One region of the Kocuria sp. KRD140 genome, then DNA from elsewhere that is predicted to be linked to it. Evidence: riboswitches for the same ligand, from Rfam matches in the RefSeq annotation. Region 1 holds a riboswitch; each other region holds the start of a gene.
The links. Region 1 has a riboswitch for thiamine pyrophosphate ahead of J1M36_RS08185 (ECF transporter S component). Riboswitches for the same ligand answer to the same signal wherever they lie in the genome.
Positions count from the first base shown of each region.

Region 1 (5,837 bases):
ATCATCGTCCACCGCAACCGGCTGCAGCGCGGGGTGACCGTGGGCGCCATGGTGCTCACGCTGATCCTGAACGCGTTCATGCTCGCGAACGTATGGAACCAGGGCCCACAGGTCGTGCACCTGGGGGACTGGGCCGCCCCGTACGGCATCGTGATGGTCGTGGACCAGTTGTCCGCGCTCATGCTCGTGGTCTCCGTGGTGGTGTCCCTCGCGGTGTTGATCTACGCGGTCAGTGAGGGTGTGGCCAGCGGGGACGACGAGGGCCCCATCTCCATCTTCTACCCCACGTTCCTGCTGCTGGTCGCGGGTGTGTCCCACGCGTTCCTCGCGGGTGACCTCTTCAACCTCTACGTGGGCTTCGAGATCCTGTTGACCGCCTCCTACGTCTTGCTCACCATGGGTGGTACGGCGCAGCGGATCCGCGCGGGCGTGACCTACGTGGTCGTCTCGGTGATCTCCTCCATCCTGTTCCTGATCTCCCTGGGGATGATCTACGGCGCCACGGGCACCGTGAACATGGCGGACCTGTCCGTGAAGCTCGCGGACCTGCCGCAGGGCACCCAGATGCAGTTGCACCTGATGCTGCTGATCGCGTTCGGGGTGAAGGCCGCGATCTTCCCGCTGTCCTTCTGGCTGCCCGACTCCTACCCGACCGCGTCCGCACCGGTGACCGCGGTGTTCGCCGGTCTGTTGACCAAGGTGGGCGTCTACTCGATCATCCGCACCGAGACCTTGTTGTTCCCCGGGACGCAGATCAACGACCTGTTGATGTGGGTCGCGTTGTTGACCATGGTCGTGGGCATCCTGGGCGCGCTCGCCCAGATCGACATCAAACGTATGCTCTCGTTCACGCTGATCAGTCACATCGGCTACATGATCTTCGGCATCGCACTGGGCACGCAGGCCGCGCTGGCCGCGGTGGTCTACTACATCGCGCACCACATCGTGATCCAGACCAGCCTGTTCCTGATCGCCGGGCTGATCGAGCGCCGCGGTGGCTCCACCAACGTGGACCGTCTCGCCGGGATGCTCAAGATCTCCCCGCTGCTGGGTGTGCTGTACATGATCCCGGCCCTGAACCTGGGCGGCATCCCGCCGTTCTCGGGCTTCCTGGGCAAGGTGGGCCTGCTGGAGGCCGGTGTCGAGGCCGGGACGTGGCTGAGCTACCTGCTCGTGGGCGTGTCCGTGTTCGTCTCGCTGCTCACGCTCATGGCCCTGATCCGCGTGTGGAACCGTGTGTTCCTGCGCAACGTGGACGACGCCGAGTACCCGGACCCCGTGCTGCGCGCCACCACCGCGGAGGGCCGCCGTCCCCGCACGTCCCGCGCGGTCGCGGGCGAGTCCGGTAGCCGCTTCTCCGGCCGGTCCCCGGTGGTACTGCTGCCCGGGACCATGGTGGGCGCGACCACCGCGCTCGTGGCGGTGGGTGTGGCGCTCACGGTCTTCGCCGGGCCGCTGTTCGATCTCGCGGACAACGCGTCCGAGAACCTGATCAATCCGGATCGATACGTCAATGCCGTGCTGGCCCCCGTGGGTCCCGGCGGTGTGAGCGAGGAGGGCCGATGAGTACGTCCCCGATGCAGCGCCGCTCCCGGAACTCCCTGCGGGCCGAGCTGCCCCTGATCCTGTGGCTCGTGGTCGTGTGGGGTGCCCTGTGGGGTGACTGGAGCGTGGGCAACCTGGTCTTCGGGCTGATCCTCGCGGTGTTCGTGACCCGCACGCTCACGCTGCCCCCGGTGCGGTTGTCCGGGCGGTTCAACGTCCTGCATTTCGCGCTGTTCGTGATCACGTTCATCTGGCAGGTGGCCCGGGCCAGCGTCCACGTGTTCGGTGTGGCGCTCATGCAGGGCCCCAAGGTGCACAACGCGGTGCTGCGGGTGAAGCTGCGGCAGAACAACGACCTGCTCATGACGGCCGTGGGTCACACCATGGCGCTGATCCCGGGCTCGCTCGTGGTGGAGGTGGATCGCGGCAACGGGATCCTGTACTTCCACGTGCTGGACGTCTCCACGCCGGAGGAGGCGGAGTCGTTCCGGGAGTCCGCGCTGAACATCGAGGCGGCGTGGATCAAGATCATGGGCTCCAAGGAGGACCTCGCGAAACTGGAGGCCTCGGGTGACGCGGGTGGCGCGGACGCCTCCGGCGCCGTCGCGTCGCCGACCACCAAGATGAACAAGGCCCTGGACGGCCTCAGGGAGGAGCGGCCATGACCATGTTCGACGTCGCCGTGTGGGTGTGCGGTGCGATTCTCACCGTGGCGGCCGCGGGCACGATCTACCGGCTGGCCAAGGGCCCGTCTCTGTTGGACCGGGTGATCGCCACGGACGTGCTGCTCGCGATCGTGGGTGCGGGTCTCGCCATCGAGATGGTGTACAACCACCACTCCAGCAACATCATCCTGCTCGTGATCATCTCCCTGGTGGGCTTCCTGGGCTCCGTGACGGTCGCGCGCAACGTGGGGTTGGAGCGATCATGAACTGGCACACCGTCCTGGACGTCATCGCGCTGCTGTGCCTCGTGGGGGGCTCCCTCATGTCCCTGGCCGCGGCGGTGGGTCTGGTGCGCTTCCCCGATCTGCTCTCGCGCATGCACGCCGGGACCAAGCCCCAGGTCCTGGGGTTGCTCCTGCTGCTCACGGCCGTGGCGATCGAGAGCGGCAATCCCGGCATGATCCCGCTGATGATCCTCGCGTGGCTGTTCCAGCTGCTCACGGTGCCCGTGTCCGCGCACATGGTGGGCCGCGCCGCCTACCGCTCCAAGCACCTGAACGAGAAGAACCTCGTGGAGGACGAGCTGCGCGAGGTCGTCGCGCGCGCCGGCGAGGAAGAATCTCGCTGAGGACGTAATTCTCGGTGGGGCCGGGTTCCTTCCGCCCCGTCGCGCCCGGCGCTTCGTATGCTGGGCAACGAGCACGACGTCGTCGGCCGCCCGGTGCCGCCGACACCCACAGGACAAGGAGAACCTCATGAACAAGGCAATGGACATTTTCGGCACGGTGGCGTCCCTGGGTGGTGTGGCCCTGGCCAACAAGGGTCTGTCCGCGGTGTGGAAGCAGGTCACGGGCAACGAGCCCCCCGCCAAGAACCCGGACCCGGACGAGGCCTGGACCGACATCATCATCTGGGCCGTGATCACCGGTGTCGTGGGCACCGTCATCAAGGTGGGGATCTCCCGCCAGGTGGCCAAGTTCGAGTCCAAGGACTCCGATCCCTCCCGCAGCTCCCAGAGCGAGATCTGAGCCGCGGGTCCCGCGCCACCCGTACGGGTGGGCCGGGGCCGCGTAGGACGCACGTACGACGGCGGGTGGCCGGGCACGCGAGATGCCCGGCCACCCGCCGTCGTGGTCTAGACTGGCGTCTCAACGACAGGGGAGCGCCACCGCGGCGCTGAGAGTGCGCGTGAGCGCAGACCCTCGAACCTGATCCGGCTCGTACCGGCGCTAGGGAGTCGAGTATCTCAAGGACCCGCTCGCAACGGCGGGTGGTGTTCTTCCCCTCCTGGGATCTTCAGGAGGATTCAGCATGACGCAGGTCGGTAACACCCCCACCCGTACACCGCGCGCAGGCGGCAACCGCAGCTCGTCGTGGCGGGTCGTGGACATCGTGGTCACCGCCGTGTTGGCCGCGGTGTGCGCCGTGATCTTCTGGATGTGGTCCAACCTCCTGTACCCGGCGGTCTCGGCGGGCACGGTGGCCTACCCGCCGTCCGCGGGCCTCATCGCGGGGGGCTGGCTCGTGGCGGGTACTCTGGGCGCCCTGATCATCCGCAAACCGGGCGCGGCCCTGTTCTGCGAGTTGCTCGCGGCCGTGATCGAGGGCTTCCTGGGTACGCATTTCGGGTGGCTCGTGGTGCTCTCCGGTCTGGTGCAGGGCCTCGGCGTGGAGGTCGTGTTCCTCCTGACCCGCTACCGCCGGTTCGGTCCCGTGACCGCGGCGATCGGCGGGGCGGTGTCCGGGCTGTTCCTGGGCGTGAGCGAGAACATCATGTACAACTTCGAGTGGGCCCTGGACCAGCAGGTCGTCTACGCGGCGCTGACCACGCTCTCCGGGGCCGTGATCGCCGGGCTGCTCATGTGGGCCGTGATGAAGGCCCTGCAGGCCACGGGTGTCCTCGGAGCACTGGCCTCCGGCGCCGTGCGCCGATGACCGCGGAACCGACCGTGCAGCTCACGGGCGCGCGGGTGGTCCTGGAGGGGTTCGGATGGCATCACCCCGGCCGCGAGACGCCCAGTCTGGTGGACCTGGACCTGATCATCGAGCCCGGCGAACGCGTCCTGCTTCTGGGCCCGTCCGGGGCCGGCAAGTCCACGCTCCTGCAGGCACTGGCCGGTGTGGACCAGGACCCTGACGGCCGTTCCGCATCGGGCGGGTTGAGCGTCGCGGGTGTCGACCCGCGCGACGCCCGCGGCACGGTGGGCTTCATGCACCAGGACCCCGAGACGCAGGTGGTCCTCTCGCGCGTGGGGGACGACGTCGCGTTCGGCCTCGAGAACCTCGCCGTCCCCCGCGAACGGATCTGGCCTCGCGTGCGGGAATCGCTCGCGCGCGTGGGCCTGGAGCTTCCTCTCGATCACCCCACCACGGCGCTGTCCGGGGGCCAGAAACAACGTCTCGCGCTCGCCGGGACCCTGGCCATGCGCCCGCGGTTGCTGTTGCTGGACGAACCCACGGCGAGCGTGGACCACGAGGGGGCGCAGCAGTTGTGCCGCGCCGTGGCCGATGCGGTGCGTGAGGACGGGACGACCCTCGTGGTCGTGGAGCACAGGGTGGCCCTGTGGGAACCGGTCGTGGACCGCGTGATCGTGCTGGGCGACGACGGTCGGGTGGCCTTCGACGGCCCCGCGCAGCAGACCCTGCAGGACGCCCGGGAGCTGTTGCAGCACCAGGGGACGTGGGTCCCCGGCTGGGTACCGCGCACTCGCACTCCTGTGCATGCCTTGAAGGGCATGGATCCCGCGGCACGGCGGACAACCTCCTCCACGGAGCCACACGGCAACACGCCACTCGCGGCGTGTTCGGAGAATGCGCGGGCCGCGTCGTCCATGAGAGCTCCGGATGTCGCGGAGTCTGCGCAGGATACGGGTGGTTCCCCCACCGTGTCCGTCGCCATCGCACGGGGCACCACCTTGTTGAGCGCGCGCGACCTCGCCGTGTCCCGGAGCCAACCGGGCCGGCGAGCGCTCGCGCGGCGGCGTCGTCGGGCGCTCACCGCGTGGCGGCGTGGGGAGACGTACCCGGAACCGGATGTGCGCCCGGGGGCCGCGCCGGCGGCGGAGAACATCACCGTGGACGTCCGCGCGGGGCACGCGCTGGCCGTCACGGGCGTCAACGGCGCGGGGAAGTCCACCCTCGCGCTGACCCTCGCCGGACTGCTGCTGCCCGTGCGCGGTACCGTGCGGGCCACGGCCGCCCTCGCGACCGACGCGCCCGCCGATCCCTCCCTGTGGGACGGCGCGGAACTGGTCTCCCGCGTGGGCACCGTGTTCCAGCACCCCGAGCACCAGTTCCTGCGGCCCACGGTGCGCGAGGAACTCGCGTTCGGTCCCCGACAACGACGACGCCGCGCGGGCCGACGCGATGCGCGCGTCACCGACGCGATGGCGGACGCGGACGGCGCCCGGGTGGCCGAGCTGCTGCGACGGCTGCGCCTCGAGGAGCTTGCCGAGGCCAACCCGTTCACCCTGTCCGGCGGGCAGAAGCGGCGACTGTCCGTGGGCACGGTCCTGGCGGCGTCCCCGCGCGTGCTGATCCTGGACGAACCCACGTTCGGTCAGGACGCCCGGACCTGGAAGGAGCTCGTGGACCTGTTGGTCGAGGAGCTGGACGGGGGAACGGCCG
Region 1 is NZ_JABFAW010000007.1:392,879-398,715, reverse strand. Features, by position in the region: gene J1M36_RS08210 (Na+/H+ antiporter subunit D) at 1-1,566, shown strand, start outside; gene J1M36_RS08205 (Na+/H+ antiporter subunit E) at 1,563-2,210, shown strand; gene J1M36_RS08200 (monovalent cation/H+ antiporter complex subunit F) at 2,207-2,476, shown strand; gene mnhG (monovalent cation/H(+) antiporter subunit G) at 2,473-2,838, shown strand; gene J1M36_RS08190 (DUF4235 domain-containing protein) at 2,966-3,238, shown strand; TPP riboswitch at 3,357-3,463, shown strand; gene J1M36_RS08185 (ECF transporter S component) at 3,522-4,145, shown strand; gene J1M36_RS08180 (ABC transporter ATP-binding protein) at 4,142-5,837, shown strand, end outside.

Region 2 (5,837 bases), on a different contig from region 1:
CAAGGACGTGGACAGCGAGGACGACAAGTCCGGCGAGGTCACGAGCAAACGGCGTCGCCGGCGACGTCGCGGTGACGAGGACATGGAACTCGTGGACGAGTCCGACGGCTCGGTGACCCGGGTCCGCGCCCCGCGCGGTGCCGGTGAGGGCACGGGCAGCGACGAGGTGACCGGGGTCAAGGGCTCCACGCGGCTCGAGGCCAAGCGTCAGCGTCGTCGTGAGTCCCGGCAGTTCGGCCGCCGCCGCCACGTGATCACCGAGGCCGAGTTCCTGGCCCGGCGCGAATCCGTGGAGCGCAAGATGCTCGTGCGGCAGAAGGACGACCGGATCCAGATCGGTGTGCTCGAGGACGGGATCCTTGCCGAGCACTTCGTCTCGCACACCCAGCAGGACTCGCTGATCGGCAACGTGTACGTGGGCAAGGTGCAGAACGTGCTGCCGTCCATGGAGGCCGCCTTCGTGGACATCGGCCGCGGCCGCAACGCCGTGCTCTACGCCGGTGAGGTGGACTGGGACGCCGCCGAGCTGGGCAGCAAGCCCCGCAAGATCGAGAACGCCCTGAAGTCCGGGGACACCGTGCTCGTGCAGGTCACCAAGGACCCCGTGGGGCACAAAGGTGCTCGGCTCACGAGCCAGGTGTCCCTGCCCGGTCGCTACCTCGTCTACGTCCCGGGCGGTTCCATGACGGGGATCTCCCGCAAGCTCCCGGACGTGGAGCGCCAGCGGTTGAAGAAGATCCTCAAGGACCGGTTGCCGGAGGGTGCGGGCGTGATCGTGCGCACTGCGGCGGAGGGTGCCTCCGAGACCGAGCTGACCAACGACATCAATCGGCTGCGCTCGCAGTGGGAGCAGATCCAGGACAAGGCCAAGTCCACCAAGACGCTGGCCCCGGAGATGCTGTACGCGGAACCGGACCTGACCATCAAGACCGTGCGGGACGTCTTCAACGAGGATTTCACCGCCATGGTGGTCCAGGGCGAGCAGGCGTGGGACAACATCGAGGCTTACGTGACCTACGTGGCGCCCGACCTGCTGGACCGCCTCGAGCGCTGGACCGGCGATGACGACCTCTTCGAGCACATGCGCGTGGAGGAGCAGATCCAGAAGGCCCTCGAGCGCAAGGTCTTTCTGCCCTCCGGCGGATCGCTCGTGATCGACCGCACCGAGGCCATGACCGTGGTGGACGTCAACACCGGCAAGTTCACCGGCTCCGGGGGCAACCTCGAGGAGACCGTGACCAAGAACAACCTCGAGGCCGCCGAGGAGATCGTGCGGCAACTGCGGTTGCGGGATATCGGCGGGATCATCGTGGTGGACTTCATCGACATGGTTCTGGAGTCCAACCGCGATCTCGTACTGCGCCGGCTCGTGGAGTGCCTGGGCCGGGACCGCACGAAGCACCAGGTGGCCGAGGTGACCTCCCTGGGTCTCGTGCAGATGACGCGCAAGCGCATGGGTACGGGGTTGCTCGAGGTCTTCTCCGAGCCGTGCGAGGAATGCGCGGGCCGCGGCGTCGTGGTCCACGACCACCCCTTGAAGGGCCGCTCCGGCGCGGCTCCCTCCGACCAGCGCGGCACTCGACACGAGCGTAAGCGTTCGCGCAACAAGCAGCACAACGGTGCGCAGGACAAGCCCAGGAACGGCAACCAGCACCACGGTTCGGACGAGCCGGACCAGGCGCGCGTGGAGGCCACCCGCACGGCGTTCGCGAACATCGCCGCGGCCTCCTCCCACGACGAGTCCGGCGACGCCGCACGGAATGCTTCCCAGGGCACCGCACCGCAGTCCGGGGGCGGGCAGGCCGAGGACACCGGTTCCCAGGAGCAGCAGACCTCCCGCGGTCAGCAGGGCGGGGAGCACGCGTCCGAGAACTCCCACGGGGAGTCCGAGGGCGGGCGCCGTCGCCGCAAGCGCCGCGGCAAGCGCAGCCGCGGTCGCGGTCAGCAGGGCGAGGACAACGCCGTGCAGAACGACGGTTCCGGCCGGGACGGTTCCGGGAACGACTCGCGCGGGGATTCCCGGTCCGAGGACCGTTCCGGTGGGGACTCGTCCGCGAGCCTCACGATCCACGGCGAGGTCATCGAACTGCCCCACGGGCAGTCTGAGCAGCGGGGGAGCGAGGGCACCCAGGAGGCCCTGTCCCTGGATTCGCTGAGCGCCGCGTTCACGGATGCGGGCGAGGACGAAACCTCGACCGAGGGTGCCGTTCAGGATGCGGACGCCGCGCCCCAGCCGCGAGAGGCCGTGTCGAAGCGGTCGGCCGCCGGACACGCGCCGTCGAACTCCGGGACTGCGCAATCCAGTGCAGGGCAGACGAGTGCCGCGCAGCAGCAGAGTTCCGGGGCGGCGTCGTCCGCCGGCGGGAACCGGCCGGCGGAGGCGCCGGCGGCTCCGGCCCGACGGCGTCGTGGGTCGCGGCGTGCCGTGGCGCCGGCGGCCGCGCCCGGAACCGCGAGGGTGGAGACCCACGAGTACACGCAGGAACGGCAGGTCAGCCGTTTCACCGCGGAGGCCGGGGCCGCGACCCCCGCGGCGTCCGGTGACCAGCCCACCATCGTGGGTGTGGGCATCAAGGCTCAGGACATCACGATGACCGGCAAGCAGGACTGAGTGACCGGCGGCTGGATCCGTCGCCATGCGAGCACCGCAGGGGCACCCGGGATTCCGGGTGCCCCTGTGGCATGATCGGGGACACACACACGGGGTGCTGCGCACTGCGGCTGAGAACACACCCGTCGAACCTGATCTAGCTCGTACTAGCGAAGGGATTGTCGTGGACACCACGCCTTCTACCGCCATACCCCGCGTCCTCTCTATTGCCGGAACCGATCCCACGGGCGGGGCGGGTCACGCCGCGGACCTGAAATCCATCGCCGCACTGGGCGGGTACGGGCTGAGTGTGATCACCGCAGTGGTCGCCCAGAACACCCGGGGCGTCGTGAGCGTGCACACCCCACCCGTCCAGGTCCTGCGGGACCAGCTGGACGCGGTCGCCGGGGACGTCACCCTGGACGCGATCAAGGTGGGGATGCTCGGCTCCGTGGAGGTCATCGACACGGTCCGGGACTGGCTCATGGTGGGGCGCGCACCCGTGGTCGTGATCGACCCCGTCATGGTCGCCACGGCCGGTGGGCGATTGCTGCGTCCGGACGCCGAACGGGCCCTACGGGAGCTGCTGCCCCACGCGAATCTGATCACCCCCAACCTCCCGGAACTCGCGGTGCTGGCCGAGCGCCCCGTGGCCGCGACCTGGGACGAGGCGCTCGAGCAGGGACGCGCGGTCGCGGCGGCGTTCCATACCCGGGTCCTCGTGAAGGGTGGCCACTTGGCCGGGGACACGACCCCGGACGCCCTGTTGCTCCCCGGTCAGGACGAACCCGCCGCGTTGTTCGAGGGTCGCAGGGTGCACACGCGTAACACCCACGGCACCGGGTGCTCGCTGTCCTCCGCGGTGGCCACGGTCGTGGCGCGGACCGGGGACTGGCCCGAGGCGATCCGCACGGCCCGCACATGGTTGCGCGGTGCACTGCGCGGCGCGGACGAGTTGCACGTGGGTCACGGCAACGGTCCCGTGCACCACATGCACCACGTCCAGCACCTCGTCACGGATCCGGCGTTCGTGATGACGGCCGCCGCGGAATCCGAGGGCCCCCGGTTCACCGATGAACTGTGGGAGGAGAGCGCCCCGGTGCGTGAACGCATTGCCGCCCTGGCGTTCATCCGGGGCCTCGGGGACGGCACCCTGGACCCGGGCGAGTTCGAGCTGTACCTGGACCAGGACATGCAATATCTGCAGTACTACTCCCGGGCGCTGGCCCTGCTCGCGGCCTCCGCCCCGGACGAGCGTTCGCGCGAACACTTCGCCGCGGCGTCGGCCTCCGTGGTCTCGGTCGAGTCCGCGCTGCATCGAGCCCGGCTCGGGGACCGGGAGCCCATGCCGCCGAGTGACGTCACGAGCAGTTACGCGGACTTCCTGCTGGCGCGCACGGGTCAGGACGGCTTCGCGGTGGGCTCCGCCGCGATCCTGCCGTGCTACTGGCTCTACGCCCACGTGGGTGCGGAGCTCACCCGTCGTGCCCGCGTCGCGGGACCGCAGCACCCGTTCGCCGACTGGCTCAGCACGTACGACGATCCGGACTTCCAGACCGCGACCGAGTCGGTGCGCGAGATCGTGGACCGGGAGGCCGCCCACGCGGACCCGGCCACCCGGGAGCACATGCGCCGCGCGTTCCACCGGGCGTGCGCGCTCGAGCTGGCCTTCTTCGCGCAGACGACCCCGGCGACGTCGCCGGAGGGCGAGCGGCGCGCCGCGGCGCAACTGGCATGACTTCGGGTGATCGGGTAGGCTGGGGTGTCGGTGCCGAGCGCCGGTGTGTGTCATATCCAGTTCACGCACCAGGTTGCGGCACACTCGGGCGAACATCCTGAATCGATGCGATAGCCACGCGGAGAATGCGGTCGGTCATGGATCACCGCGGCGTGATGTCTCGACATTCGCAGTCCTCCAGGAGTACGCCCGACCCACACACGTAGTCCATAGATGTCGAGAGAAGTGAGTTCCCAAGTGGTGTACGCGATTGTCCGCGCAGGCGGCCGCCAGGAGAAGGTTTCCATCGGAGACCTCGTGACCCTTGACCGCGTCGCCGGCGAGGCAGGCAGCACCGTAGAGCTTCCTGCGCTGCTGCTGGTCGATGGGGACAAGGTCACCTCCGACTCCAAGACCCTGGCGAACGTCAAGGTCACCGCCGAGATCGTCGAGGACCTGCGCGGTCCCAAGATCTCGATCATGAAGTACAAGAACAAGACCGGTTACAAGAAGCGTCAGGGCTTCCGCGCCGAACTGACCACCGTCAAGGTCACCGGCATCGACGCCTGAGCATCCGGCTCCCCACATACGTTTCCAACGAAGGTAGGCACACACCATGGCACACAAGAAGGGTGCGAGCTCCACTCGCAACGGCCGTGACTCCAACGCCCAGTACTTGGGTGTGAAGCGCTTCGGCGGCCAGTCCGTTAACGCCGGCGAGATCATCGTCCGCCAGCGCGGCACGCACTTCCACCCGGGCGTGAACGTGGGCCGCGGCAAGGACGACACCTTGTTCGCCCTGGCCGCTGGCGCCGTCGAATTCGGCACCCGCCGCGGTCGCCGCGTGGTCAACATTCAGACCGCCGAGTAATTCTCATTCGGACCCCTGGGTCCACCCGCCGCCACGACCCCGTGGCGGCGACCACTAGAGGGTGGGCGCTTCACGCGCTCACCCTCTAGTCTTTTCAGAAGACCCCGGTCGACCCGCTCGCAGCAGGTGACCCCTACCACCGAGGAGCCGCGTGGCCAGTTTTGTAGATCGAGTGATCGTGCACGCCACGGGCGGTAACGGCGGCCACGGCTGCGTGTCCGTCAAGCGCGAGAAGTTCAAGCCCCTGGGCGGCCCGGACGGCGGCAACGGCGGCGACGGCGGTTCGGTGATCCTGCGTGTGGACGGTCGGTCCACCACGCTGTTGGGTTTCCACCACGCACCCCACCAGAAGGCCCCCAACGGTGAGCCCGGCAAGGGGGACATGCGCCACGGTTTCAAGGGCCAGGACCTCGTGCTGTCCGTCCCGGACGGCACCGTGGTCAAGGACCGGCAGGGCAACGTGCTCGCGGACCTGCTCGGTGAGGGCAGTGAGTTCGTGCTGGCCGGTGGCGGCCAGGGCGGACTGGGCAATGCCGCACTGTCCTCGCCTAAGCGCAAGGCCCCGGGCTTCGCTCTGCTCGGTGTGCCCGGTGAGGAACACCAGGTCGAGCTCGAACTGAAGTCCATCGCGGACATCGCCCTGGTGGGCTTCCCCTCCG
Region 2 is NZ_JABFAW010000002.1:1,825-7,661, reverse strand. Features, by position in the region: gene J1M36_RS02250 (Rne/Rng family ribonuclease) at 1-2,611, shown strand, start outside; TPP riboswitch at 2,692-2,787, shown strand; gene J1M36_RS02245 (bifunctional hydroxymethylpyrimidine kinase/phosphomethylpyrimidine kinase) at 2,775-4,328, shown strand; gene rplU (50S ribosomal protein L21) at 4,566-4,877, shown strand; gene rpmA (50S ribosomal protein L27) at 4,924-5,178, shown strand; gene obgE (GTPase ObgE) at 5,330-5,837, shown strand, end outside.
Region 2: another riboswitch for thiamine pyrophosphate. It lies ahead of J1M36_RS02245 (bifunctional hydroxymethylpyrimidine kinase/phosphomethylpyrimidine kinase); the one in region 1 lies ahead of J1M36_RS08185 (ECF transporter S component).

Region 3 (5,837 bases), on a different contig from region 1:
GCACCACATCTGGGTGAACACGCCCTACTTCATCCCCGACCAGCAGATCCTGGACTGCCTCCTGGACGCGGCAGCTCGCGGGGTGGATGTGCGGATCATGGTCCCCAAGGACTCCAACCACATCCTGGCGGACTGGGTGTCCCGCGGGTTCTACGGCCAGTTGTTGGAGGGTGGGGTCACCATCTTGCTGTACGCCGCCTGCATGATCCACGCCAAGACCGCCACGGTCGACGGCGAGTGGTCCACCGTGGGCACCGCCAACATCGACCGGCTCTCCCTCTCGTTCAACTACGAGACCAACGTGGAGATCGTGGACCCGGATTTCGCGGCCGAGATGGAGAAGGTCTTCCTCGCCGACTACGAGCACTGTGAGGAGCTGTCCTCGCCCCAATGGCGCGATCGCCACCCCATGGCCCGGGTCGCCGAGACGATCCTGGTACCGCTGCGCCCGTTCCTCTGACCGGACCCTCCCGATCGGCGACGACGCCGCTGACGCCACCGACGATGCCGCCCCGCCCACCGTGCGGGGCGGCGTCGTCGTCCTGTGGCGGGGTTGCGCAGCGGGGCCTCAACCCCGCGTGAGGTGACCCCTCAGCGTGGTGGCGGTGTACGCGGTGCGGAACAGGCCGCGGCGCTGGAGTTCGGGGACCACGAGGTCCACGAAGTCGTCCAGGGAGTCCGGCTGGACGGGCGGCATGAGGTTGAAGCCGTCCGCGCCGGCGTTGTCGAACCATTCCTGCATTCGATCCGCGATGGACTCCGGGGTGCCCACCATCGTGCAGTGACCCCCGCCGGCGGCGAGGCGGCCGAGCAACTGGCGGACCGTGGGGCGCTCGGCCTCGATGATCCGCAGGATGGTGCCGTAGCGGCCCTGCGGACCGGTGAACTCCTCCAGGGGCGGCAGCGTGGGCACGGGCGCATCTAGGTCCCACTGCGCGCAGTCCTGCTCCACGAACGTGGAGAGCTGTGCGAGCGACTGCTCCACAGGGAGTAAACGGTCCACGCTGGCCTGCTTCTCGAGGGCCTCTTCGTGCGTGCGGCCCACGTACGTGACCAGACCGGGCATCACGATCACGGAACCGGGATCACGCCCGGCGCGGGCCACTTCGGCCTTCACCGCCGCGTAGTACTCCTGCGCGGCGGGCAGGTCGTAGGCCACGGCGTAGATCCCCTCTGCAAAGTCGGCCGCGAGTGCCTTGCCGGGCCCGGAGGCACCCGCTTGGAAGAGGACCGGTTCCCCCTGGGGGGAGGGCGGAACCGTGAGGGGTCCATCCACCAGGAAGTGGCGGCCCTCGTGGTGCAGACGGTGCAGCTTGGAGGGCTCAGCCCACCGGCCCTCCGGGTCTGCGGTGACGGCGTCCTCGTCCCAGCTGGCCCACAGGGCGCGGGCCACCTCCACGAACTCGCGGGCGCGCTCGTAGCGCTCATCCTTGGTCGGCATGGCCCGGTAGCCGTGGTTGCGGGCCTCGGAGTCCCACATGGAGGTCACCACGTTCCACCCCGCTCGCCCGCCCGAGATGTGGTCCAAGGACGCGAGCATCCTGGCCGCGTGGAACGGGGTGAAGAACGTGGTGGACACCGTGCACACCAGGCCGACGCGCTCGGTGGCCCGCGCCATCGCGGACAGCGCTGTCAGGGGTTCCAGGCTCCAGCGGGGTCCGCCGGAGACGTCACCCACGCTGTGCCCGTCCGCGAAGAACACCGCGTCGAACAGACCGCGTTCGGCAGTCCGCGCGAGCTCCTCGTAGTAGGCGATGTCCGTGAGGCGGTGCACCGGGGAGCCCGGCGCGCGCCACGCGGCCTGGTGGTGGCCGGCCCCGTAGAGGAAGGCGTTGAGGTGCAGCGTCCGGGCGGGTGTCCCGGGCGGCTGGTTCACCTGGGTGGGACGGGTGGACGCCGCAGGGGCGGCGGACGGGGTCCGCGCGGTGTCGTGCGGGGCGGCCATGTCAGTCCATCACCAGTCCACCGTCGACCACGAGGTTCTGCCCGGTGACGCCGCGGGACCAGTCGGAGGCGAAGAAGAGGGCGGTGTCCGCGAACTCCTCCGGGCTGGTGACCCGACCCAAGGGCGTACCGGCGGCAATGGCGTCGAAGACTTCGGCCGGGGTAGCGGCACTCGCGTCCGTGGTGCGTAGCAGGCCACCGGAGATCATGTTCACGGTGATGCCCAGGGCCCCCAGGTCCTTGGCCGCCGTGCGGGTGAGGGAGAGAAGGGCGGCCTTGGCTGCGGTGTAGTCGTGGTAGGGGACCACGGGGTTCTGGAAGAGATTGGTGCCGATGTTGATGATGCGCCCGTGTCCGGACCGGCGCATCCCCGGGACGACCGCCTGGATCACGTTGAGTCCGCCCACGACCGCGCCGGTGAACTGCTGGGAAAGATCCTCGGCGGCGAGGTTTTCGAGCGAGGGGCGGGCGTCCCCGTTGAAGCTGAAGTCCACCAGCGCGTTGTTCACGGCCACCGTGATGGGCGCACCGAAATGGTCCTGGGCGAGTGCCACCATCTGCTGCACCTGCCCGGCATCGGTCACGTCCGCCCGAACGGCAATGACCTTGTCCTCACCGAGTTCGCGCACCAGTGAGCGGGCGCGGTCCTCGCTCGTGTGGTAGTTCACGACCACCCGGGCGCCTTCGCGGGCGAAGGCTCGGCTGAGGTGTTCACCCAGACCCCGGGCTCCCCCGGTGATCAGGACGATGGTGGTGTCGATCCGCATGCTCACTCCTGTGGCTCACGGCGAAGAACGCGGTGCGCCACCCGTGCGGTGCCACCGTGACATCCCTTCGCCAGTACTAACTGGACAGGTTCGACGGGTGTCATCTCAGCCATTGCATCCAGGGCTCCCCGGCCCGGTGGGTCGTGGGAACGTGCAGCGGCACCCCGTGTCACTGGGCCCAGTCTAAGCACAGGGGGGCCGGACCGGGGTCGCGCACGGCGCAGGCCGTCGGAGGGCATGGCCAATGCGGTTGTCCAGCGCAGTCAGGCCAGGGTCGTCCCCTTGGACATCGCGCGGACGGGGAGGATCAGCCCTCCCGCCACCACTCGTCCGCCGGGGTCACCGGGACCGTGCGCTTGTGGCGGGTGCGCAGGAACGTGCTTTCGATCTTGCGGGCCACCTCCTCGGGGACGTCCTTGCCCTCGAGGAAGTCGTCGATGTCGTCGTAGCGCAGGCCCAGCTCGTCCTCGTCCGTGCGCCCGGGGTTCTCGTCCAGGAGGTCCGCGGTGGGGACCTTGCCCACGAGTTGCTCGGAGGCCCCCAGGTACGCGAGCACCTGGCGGTTCTGCCGTTTGTTCAGCCCGCCCAGGGGCAGGACGTCCGCGCCGCCGTCGCCGAACTTGGTGAAGAACCCGGTGACCGATTCCGCCGCGTGATCCGTGCCGATCACCAGCAGGTTGTGGTCCCCGCCCACCGCGTACTGCGCCGTCATACGCACGCGGGCCTTGGTGTTACCGCGGGTGAAATCGGTGAGCTGCTCACCGGTCGCGGCACCGTAGGCGGACTCGAAACCGCGGACGGCCGGCGCGACGTCGTACGTGATGACCCGGTCCGGCTGAATGAATTCGAGCGCCGCCTGGGCGTCGGCCTCGTCGTGCTGGATCCCGTGAGGCAGCCGCATGGCCACGAACTCCGCCTCGATCTCGTCCTCGCGCAGTTTCTCGACCGCGAGCTGAGCCAGGCGCCCGGCCAAGGTGGAGTCCAAGCCGCCGCTGATCCCCAGGACGAATCCCGCGGTGTGCGTGGCCTTGAGGTAGTCGCTCAGGAAGTCGACGCGGCGTTGGGCCTCCCGCTCCGGATCGATCTGCGGAGAGACGCCGAGCTCGGCAACGATCTGTGCTTGCAATTCACGCATGCGTCCATGCTAGTGGCCGGTTCCCGCGGGGACAGGGGCCTACCGCCAGCCCGTCCCGTGGCCCGGAGGACGGAGGCCGGCGCTGGGCCCCGGTGCTGGACCCCCACGCTCGGACACGCCCCCGAGGGACCTATGAGATGCTGATCACATGAACGAGAACTCCTACGAGACCATTGAAGTCCGCCGCGAGGGACGCGTGGGTGTCATCACCCTGAACCGTCCCAAGGCACTGAACGCGCTGAACGAACAGACCATGCGGGACGTGGTGGCCGCCGCGACCGAGCTGGACCGTGACTCGGGGATCGGCGCGCTGATCCTCGCAGGTTCGGAGAAGGCCTTCGCGGCCGGTGCTGACATCAAGGAGATGTCCGGCAAGTCCGCGTCCGATATGTACCACGAGGACTTCTTCGCGGGGTGGGACGCTTTCGCCCGGCTGCGCACCCCCAAGATCGCCGCGGTGGCCGGTTACGCGCTCGGCGGTGGGTGCGAGCTCGCGATGATGTGCGATCTGATCCTCGCCGCGGACACTGCAGTGTTCGGTCAGCCCGAGATCGCCCTGGGTGTGATCCCCGGGATGGGCGGCACCCAGCGCCTCACCCGCGCCGTGGGCAAGGCCAAGGCCATGGACATGATCCTCACCGGACGGCAGATGCGCGCCGAGGAAGCCGAGCGTTCCGGTTTGGTCTCCCGCGTGGTCGCAGCGGACGAGCTCATGGACACCGCCCTGGAGGTCGCCGGAAAGATCGCGGAGATGTCCAAGCCCGCGGCCCAGCACGCGGTCGAGACCGTCAATGCCGCGTACGAGTCCGGGTTGTGGGCCGGCGTCCAGCACGAGCGGCGGGTCTTCCACGGGCTGTTCTCCACCGCGGACCAGAAAGAGGGCATGTCCGCGTTCGCGGAGAAGCGTAAGGCGCGGTTCTCCCACGAATGAGCCCTGTAGGGGACGACGACGCCGCGCGGCCCGGTCCGCGCGGCGTCGTCGCGTGTCAGGTCAACACCACGCAAGTGCGGTTCAAACAGGGCCGTGGTTCCGCAGATGCGGATAAACTGCTCCCATGACCCACCTCCGTATCTCCCAGGCCGCGACCTTCGTGGGCGTCAGCGACGACACCGTCCGGCGGTGGATCGAGCAGGGCACGCTCACCGGGCACAAGGATTCCGCGGGGTACGCCGTGGTGGACGGCGCCGAACTCGCGGCATACGCGCGCGACAACGCCGTGAGCCCTCAGGATCCCGCCGGGGTGAACAGTTCGGCGCGCAACCGCCTCGTGGGACTCGTGACCGCCGTGACCTCCGATCCCGTGATGTCCCAGGTGGAGCTGCAGTGCGGCCCGCACCGGATCGTCTCGCTCATGAGCTCGGAAGCGGTGCGTGACCTGGGGCTGGAACCGGGGTCCGTGGCCACGGCCGTGGTGAAGTCCACCGCGGTCATCGTCGAGACCGAGGGGCGCAAGTGATGGGGCGCGCGGCGACACGCATGCGCGCCCTGGCTTGCTCGGTGAGCGCGGTGGCGCTCTCCGGATGCGCGGGAGCGTCGGACGGGGGAGGGGACGCGGCGTCGTCGTCCGATCAGGAGACGACCCTGCGGGTGTCCGCGGCGGCCTCGCTGACCCATTCCTTCGACGAGCTCGCGCGCACGTTCGAGGCGGCGCACCCGGGGGTGAAGGTCAGCATGAACTACGGAGGCTCGTCCGGGCTCGTGCAACAGCTGACCCAGGGCGCCCCCGCGGACGTCTTCGCCTCCGCTGACCAGAAGAACATGAAGAAGCTCACGGACGCGGGCCTGGCCGCGGGGGAGCCGAGCGTGTTCGCGACCAATGTGCTCACCCTCGCGGTACCCAAGGACAACCCCGCGGACATCACCTCCTTCCGGGACGTGGTGGACCGGGACGTCAAGCTGGTCACGTGCGCCCCGGAGGTACCGTGCGGTGCGGCCACGCAGGAGATCGAGAAGGCCAACGGTGTCGCGCTTCACCCCGTGAGCCAGGAGA
Region 3 is NZ_JABFAW010000004.1:119,540-125,376, reverse strand. Features, by position in the region: gene J1M36_RS04770 (phospholipase D-like domain-containing protein) at 1-460, shown strand, start outside; gene J1M36_RS04765 (LLM class flavin-dependent oxidoreductase) at 569-1,945, opposite strand; gene J1M36_RS04760 (3-oxoacyl-ACP reductase) at 1,947-2,711, opposite strand; TPP riboswitch at 2,757-2,888, opposite strand; gene nadE (ammonia-dependent NAD(+) synthetase) at 3,019-3,846, opposite strand; gene J1M36_RS04750 (enoyl-CoA hydratase) at 3,995-4,777, shown strand; gene J1M36_RS04745 (molybdopterin-binding protein) at 4,902-5,303, shown strand; gene modA (molybdate ABC transporter substrate-binding protein) at 5,324-5,837, shown strand, end outside.
Region 3: another riboswitch for thiamine pyrophosphate. It lies ahead of J1M36_RS04760 (3-oxoacyl-ACP reductase); the one in region 1 lies ahead of J1M36_RS08185 (ECF transporter S component).